2 regions of the Sinorhizobium sp. NFACC03 genome follow, and region 2 is predicted to be linked to the other one. Evidence: predicted binding sites of a transcription regulator. Region 2 holds the regulator's gene; the other holds the start of a gene.

Region 1 (3,422 bases), on a different contig from region 2:
ATTTCGATCCCGAAGCCCGGATCGATGGTTTCGATCCGATCGGTGATGAGCCGTGTCAGGCGCTTGGTGTCGCGAACAGGGGTCGCGGTGCCTGCGCGGATCGCCTGATAGGTGTTGTCGACACGGTGGAAGAGAAGATCGACGCGCCGCGCGCCGAGCCCCTTTTCCTCCAGTATCCGACAGAGCATGAGTACCAACTTGGCGACATAGCGGGCGATGGTCTCGGCAGCCGCAATCGGTTCACCAAAGGAGCGGCGAACCTCGATGAGATCGGGCGTGCGCACAGGGTCGATGGGCTCTGCAATCTTCCCCAAGGCCTGGTCGAGACGACGGCCAAGCTCGGGTCCAAATCTAAGGGCAAGCGGCGCCCGCGGGACGCCGGCCACCTCGCCCAGCGTGTTGAAGCCCAGCACGCGAAGGCCATTGACGATCGCGGGGTCGAGGCGCAGCGCTGAGATTGGCAGGTTGCGGATGATGTCCTCCTGCGCCCTCGGCGCGACGACAAGCGTCGGACAAGCGACAAACCGGGCGCCGGCATGGGCCGCCCCCCAGGTGTCTGCAACTGCAGCCCGCGCTTCGATGCCGGATCCGAAGAACCGGTTGACCATGCCCGACAGCATCAGGTCTTCGCCGCCATGCAGATGATCGGCACCGGTCGTATCGATCACCAAGCCATCAGGCGGATCCGCGGCAACGATCGGTGCGTAGCGCTGCAGCGCCCAGAGCGCCAGGCGTTCGAGCGCTTCTGCATCAGCCGCCGGATCGGCGTCCATGACGACAAGATTTGTGACGAGCGCCTGGGCCTTCGTGGCAGCCATGCCGGGCCTCAGGTTAGCGGCTATCGCCGCAGCATTCGCCGAGAGCACCACGCGCCGGCGTTTTTCGCGACCGACGAGGACGAGAGGCGTCTCAGCCGGTGGCGCTGCGTCGCCGAGCTTGCGTCTCAGGCGATCCGTGGACCAGCTCGGAAGGAAGAGCGATACGACCCTTGGCATCTGGGGCCTCCACTTCGAAATCTGCACTTTCGCCGGCGCGGCAGCGGATAAGTTCGACGAGCCAACGCGCGCGGCCAACGCCTGGAACCGGCAAGGGGGCAGACGGCAAGACGGACACCCGCCAACGCGTGACCGATGCCGTCGGCTGCCCAAAATCCGAGGCCTCGGCCTGGCGCCGCCAGCGGCGGATCGCAATGCCCATTGTGCCAGACCCTTCGGCCGCAAGCTGCAAGCGGCGCGAGGCGGTCATCGGAAGACGTGCGAGCTCGCCGACGACGGCTCCGAGGCCACCGTGGCGAAGCCCCTCTTCCATGCAGGAGAGAAGCGCCTTTTCGTCGCCAGCCTCCACATAGATGACGCGACTCGGCGCCAGCCCCACCTGGGCCAGCGCCGGTGCGAAGAGATCGGGCCGCGTCACGCACCAGAGCACCTTGCCCTTCGAGCGGGCGGCGATACCAGCCGAAAAGAGTGCCGCCGCGGCGCCGTCGATTGCACCGTTGCCGCCGCCGGCGACCTCATGCAACGAACCGAGTGTGAGCCCACCGCCCGGCAAGCGCCGATCGATCTCGACGACACCAAACGGCAGCACCTGCCGTCCACGGCCGCTTGTGCCCTCGAGGCTCTGGATGCGCTCGCGAAGTGCTGAGACGACGATATTGTCGACTGGACGGGACATTTTGGAAGGAACTCTCCTCAGGGCTATGCATTAGCGCTTCCTGTTGATATGTTCTCTATTTGTTCCTATTTGAGTTGCGAGTCAACGAAGTTCAGAAAAGAGCCTGTTGATTGCGATCCGGACGGCCAGCACGGAGACGCGGCCTCGCGCAGACGGATGCGTCGGCCGCCGGGAACGGCGACAGAGGCGCGCGGGCGCTGGTCTGAAAGACGGATAAGAAAAGCGGAGGACCGGAGCCGATGTGCAATCTCTACAACATCACGACGACACGCGATGCCGTGATCGCATTCACCAAGGCCTTTCGCGACAAGGCCGGCTGGAACCAGCCGTCCTATGATGTTTATCCAGGCTATCAGGCGCCGGTTGTTCGCGTCGGCGACGACGGTCAACGCGAGATCACGCGGGTCACCTGGGGCATGCCCTCGCCGCCGGCTTTCGTGAAGAACTACGATCCAGGCGTCACCAACATCCGAAACGTCACCTCTCCGCACTGGAGACGCTGGCTCGGGCCGACCAGCCGCTGCGTCGTGCCCTTTACCTCCTTTGCCGAGCCGGATCCGGCAGCTAAGGTTCCCGGCGGAAAAGTCCCGAACTCCTGGTTTGCCGGCAACAAGGAGCGGCCGCTGATGTTCTTCGCGGGCTTCTGGACACCATGGAAGGGTGTGAGGCGTGTGCGCGATGGTGAGCGCGAATACGAGCTCTTCGGCTTCCTCACCACATCCCCGAACGAGATCGTCGCTCCGATCCATCTCAAGGCCATGCCGGTGATCCTGACCACCCCTGAAGAGGTCGACCTTTGGCTCACCGGATCCTGGGACGAGGTGAAGCACCTGCAGCGTTCGCTTCCCGGCAATATGCTCGTTGTCGTCGAGCCGCCTGCGCCATCGCCGGGCGAGGAACTATTGCTGTGAGCGAGCCGTGACAGAGACACTCAGGCAACTGCGCAAGGTCATCCACGTCGATATGGATGCCTTCTACGCATCGGTGGAGCAACGGGACAATCCCGAGCTTCGCGGGCTCCCGATCGCCGTTGGCTTTGGCGAGGCCCGCGGCGTGGTGGCAGCCGCAAGCTACGAGGCGCGCAAATACGGCGTCCATTCGGCCATGCCGTCCGTCACGGCCAAGCGGAAATGCCCGGAGCTGATTTTCGTGAGGCCGCGCTTTGATGCCTATCGCGCGGTTTCACAGCAGATCCATGCAATCTTCGCGGAATATACGCCCCTGATCGAACCGCTCTCGCTCGACGAGGCCTACTTGGATGTCACCGAGAACCTCAAGGGAATGGAGGTTGCGACCGAGATTGCAGAGGAGATCCGCGCAAAGATCAGGGCAAGGACCGGGCTTACAGCGTCGGCCGGCGTTTCCTACAACAAGTTCCTCGCCAAGATGGCTTCCGACCAACGCAAACCCGATGGCCTCTTCGTCATTACACCGAAGAATGGTCCGGCATTCGTCGAGGCACTGCCCGTCAAGAAATTCCATGGCGTCGGCCCGGCAACCGCCGAGCGCATGCACAAGCTCGGCATCGAAACGGGCGCCGACCTGAAGGCTCACGATATCGCCTTCCTGCAGCAACACTTCGGAAAATCTGGCCCCTATTTCTACTGGATCGCCCGCGGCATCGACGAACGCCAAGTGAAGGCCGACCGGGTGCGCAAGTCCATCGGTGCGGAAGACACGTTCTCCGTGGACGTCCATGATTTTGAAACCGCGCGAGCCGGTCTCGAACCGCTGATCGAAAAGGTCTGGCG
Region 2 (3,422 bases):
TGGCCAAAGCCACTACGAAACGTCGCAGCCGGAATTCCGGTCGGAGCAGGGGCAAACAAGGCGGTATGGCGCCGTGGTATCTGGCCGCCGCACTCACTGTCGGCGGCGTGGTCGCTTACGATCATCGCGCCGAACTGAAACATTGGCCGGTGGTATCGGACGTGGCCGCGTTCACGTCGCGCCACGAATCGAAGCCGAAGCCCGTTCGTGTCGCGCAGAAAGCGGACGAGCGTCCCGCGCAACAGGCGGAGAAGCAGAAGCCGAATCCGGTGACAAGAGTTGCCCTTGCCGCTCCGGTGCCGTCCGTCGACGTCGGCGCCAAGGCGCCGACACCCGTGGTGCGGCCGAATGAGGAAGTGAAGACGGCATCCGTTCGCACGGATCAGTTTTATTTCTGCGGGATTCGCAACGACAACTGCGTGATCGACGGCGCCACCTTCCTGTACCACGGCGAAACGATCCGCGTCGCAGATGTCGATGCGCCGCGTATTCGCCAGGCAAGCTGCGACAAGGAACGTTCGCGCGGCTTCTACGCCAAGCAGCGCCTGCGCGAATTGTTGAATGCGGGTGACTTCAGGCTGGAAACGGCGGGCGGTCGTCAGGATGCCAAGGCCGGCGAAAAGCTGCGGCTGGTTACGCGGGGCGACCAGTCCATCGGGCGCGTGCTCGTATCCGAGGGGCTGGTACGGCCGTGGACAGGACACGCGACGCCCTGGTGCTGACGTCAAAAATTGCAGGAACCCAATGCCTTCAACGGAAGGCATTGCCGCAGCACTCTTTAATAGCGTGGAGATTTTTTGGAGGCCTCGCCCGGAATTGAACCGGGGTACAAGGATTTGCAGTCCTCTGCGTCACCACTCCGCCACGAGGCCTCACAGCTCGGATAACCGAGCGTTGGCGCGGATTTAGAATGATTGCAGAAAATCCGCAAGAGGCATTTTCCGAAAAACACAATGCGAATTTGTGGTTTGTGTGCTTTCCACAGGTAGAAGGTTTGGCAATGTCGACCGCTCGGGGGAGCGGGTAGCGATACTTCAAGCAGGGGTGGAAACGACTGCTTTCCTCTGCTTGCTTCGGGTTGCGACGCCCAGGAAGCGTTCGCTCAGGCGTGCCACACGCCCGCGCAAGCCACGTCCATTAGCTATCCGTTGGATCTTATCGCTTCGGTGAAATCGGTAGAGGGGGAACGATGACTCCGCTGACATCAGCCGCATCGGTAGCGTCCGTCATCATCAAAACGGAGGCAATGGCATATATGAAGACGAAACTTGTCCTGACGGCCTTGGCCCTCATCGCTGCGACCACATTTGAGGCGCAGGCAGAGGATCTGGTTTTCAAGCTGAAGAACAACACGGGCGCAGTGCTGACGAACTTCTATACGTCGCCTGTGGGCGTCAACGAGTGGGAAGACGATGTTTTCGGCCGGCAGGTGCTGAACCCAGGGGAAGACATGGAGATCACTATCGCCGACGGCCGGGAGGTCTGCAAGTACGACATGCGCTTCGAGTTCGAAGAAGGCTCCGGCCTCGATACGACCGAAGACATGCAGGACCTCTGCGAGCTCGGCGAGTACACCATCCACGAGTAAGAGGCGTGCCTTCAGGTCGCCTTCAATAAACAGAGCCTCGCAGCCGCAAGCGGTGGCGAGGCTCGGTCGGATGCCTGGTTTCCCTCGGAATCAGTGGTAGCGGCGGATCAGCCCGACGAGCTTGCCCTGGATCTTCACCCGATCGGGCCCAAAAATCCTTGTTTCGTAGGCAGGGTTCGCGGCTTCGAGCGCGATCGATGCGCCCTTGCGCCGGAAGCGCTTCAGCGTCGCTTCCTCATCATCCACGAGCGCCACGATGATATCGCCGGGATTGGCCGTATTGCCATTGCGGATGATCACGGTGTCGCCGTCGAAGATGCCGGCTTCGATCATCGAATCGCCCTTGACTTCGAGAGCGTAGTGTTCGCCGTTGCCGATCATGTCGAGCGGAACGGTAATGTCGTGCGTGTTGTTCTGGATGGCCGAGATCGGCACACCGGCAGCGATGCGGCCCATGACCGGCACGGAAACCGATGTGTTGTCGGCCACGGGCGCGGGCTTCGGCGGTGCGGCAGGAGCGGCCACTGGCGGCTTGCCGAGGCTGCCCTCGATCACGCTGGGCGAGAAGCCGCGGCGGGGCTGCTGCTGGCTGGATGCGTAAGCCTCCGGAAGCTTGATGACCTCGAGCGCGCGAGCCCGGTTCGGCAGACGGCGAATGAACCCGCGTTCTTCGAGTGCCGTGATCAGGCGGTGAATGCCGGACTTCGACGCCAGGTCGAGCGCATCCTTCATTTCATCGAAAGATGGTGGGACGCCCGACTCCTTCATGCGTTCGTGAATGAAGAGAAGCAATTCCTGTTGCTTGCGGGTCAGCATGGCACGTCGCTCCCAGAGGCGTGAAACAAATCAAGAACAGACACTATCTGTTCCATATGTGTTCCGCAAGTGCCTAAAATTCCGTGAACTCAGACAATTGGCGCGTCTGTGCGTGTCGATTGGTCACTTTTACGGGAGCAGAGCGGCTTGGGCGATGATCGTGCCCAAACGGAGGGCGGCGGCGTAGCGCATTACGCGACGGCACGGCGATTCGAACGAATCGCGAGCGTTTTTGTGCAAAGAGGCTAGGCCGGCTGCGTGGCGGCGCACGCGTCTTCGAATTCCTTCACCGTCTCGGCGCTGTTGTCTTCTGGAAGTACGGCATCCGCCGCATCGGTCGCGACCGGCCTGTCGCCATCATAGACGAACGACTGGATGTAGAACGCGATCGCACCCTTCCACACCTTGCGTCCATCGATCTGATGGCATGGCACGGCGCTCTCGAAATCGGTCTGAAGTTCGTCCACCGTGGCGGCGCTGAGCTTGACGTCAGGCATATTAGGCGATGCGACTATCGAAGCGAGAAGCAGGGCGGCAAGCACGGTGATCGTCCACTTTGATGCAAGGGTGGGACTACGGGGCGGTTAACGATGTGAACCGCGCTTTCGTTCCGAAGTCCAGCAAGCTTGGCGATCACTGTCATGTGTTCAACAGCTCTTTGGGTGCAGGCTGTGGCCGTTTTGCGCCAGGGGCACGCAGCGGCGAAGCCGCCTCAGCCTGGCGCGCCGTCCTTGCCGCAATCGCATGGGTTGCGCCAAGTCGCGGCCTCGCTACGGGCGTGCACAAATCCGTGTTGTGAAGATGTCGCACGTCTCGACAGGTAGTAAAAAAACGATAACTTTGCGGGAAAAATGGGGTGATTGCATGCGTAGATTGTCGTTGGCGGTTCTCTGTCTGTTGGTGGCGGCGGGAGCGGCCTCTGCTGAAGAAGGGCGTTCGAATATCTGGAAGGAGGTCAATGCTTGGACGGTGGGCTCCGATCCGTCCTTGGGCGGCTCGTGCTATGCGGCGACGAGCT

What was found. The regulator LexA, encoded in region 2, represses DNA repair genes until DNA is damaged. The targets are predictions, from matches to a motif close to TGTTCNNNNTGTGTTCNG.
Region 1: BLU35_RS31615 (ImuA family protein) is a predicted target of LexA. The motif match lies at 1,721-1,738, and genes of this name have one in related genera.

What each region holds. Positions count from the first base shown of each region.
Region 1 is NZ_FMXF01000044.1:5,274-8,695, forward strand. Features, by position in the region: gene BLU35_RS31610 (Y-family DNA polymerase) at 1-995, opposite strand, end outside; gene BLU35_RS31615 (ImuA family protein) at 910-1,671, opposite strand; gene BLU35_RS31620 (SOS response-associated peptidase) at 1,911-2,582, shown strand; gene dinB (DNA polymerase IV) at 2,590-3,422, shown strand, end outside.
Region 2 is NZ_FMXF01000002.1:300,825-304,246, forward strand. Features, by position in the region: gene BLU35_RS06845 (thermonuclease family protein) at 1-722, shown strand, start outside; tRNA gene BLU35_RS06850 (tRNA-Cys) at 799-872, opposite strand; gene BLU35_RS06855 (hypothetical protein) at 1,256-1,588, shown strand; gene lexA (transcriptional repressor LexA) at 1,679-2,404, opposite strand; gene BLU35_RS06865 (hypothetical protein) at 2,650-2,946, opposite strand; gene BLU35_RS06870 (hypothetical protein) at 3,278-3,422, shown strand, end outside.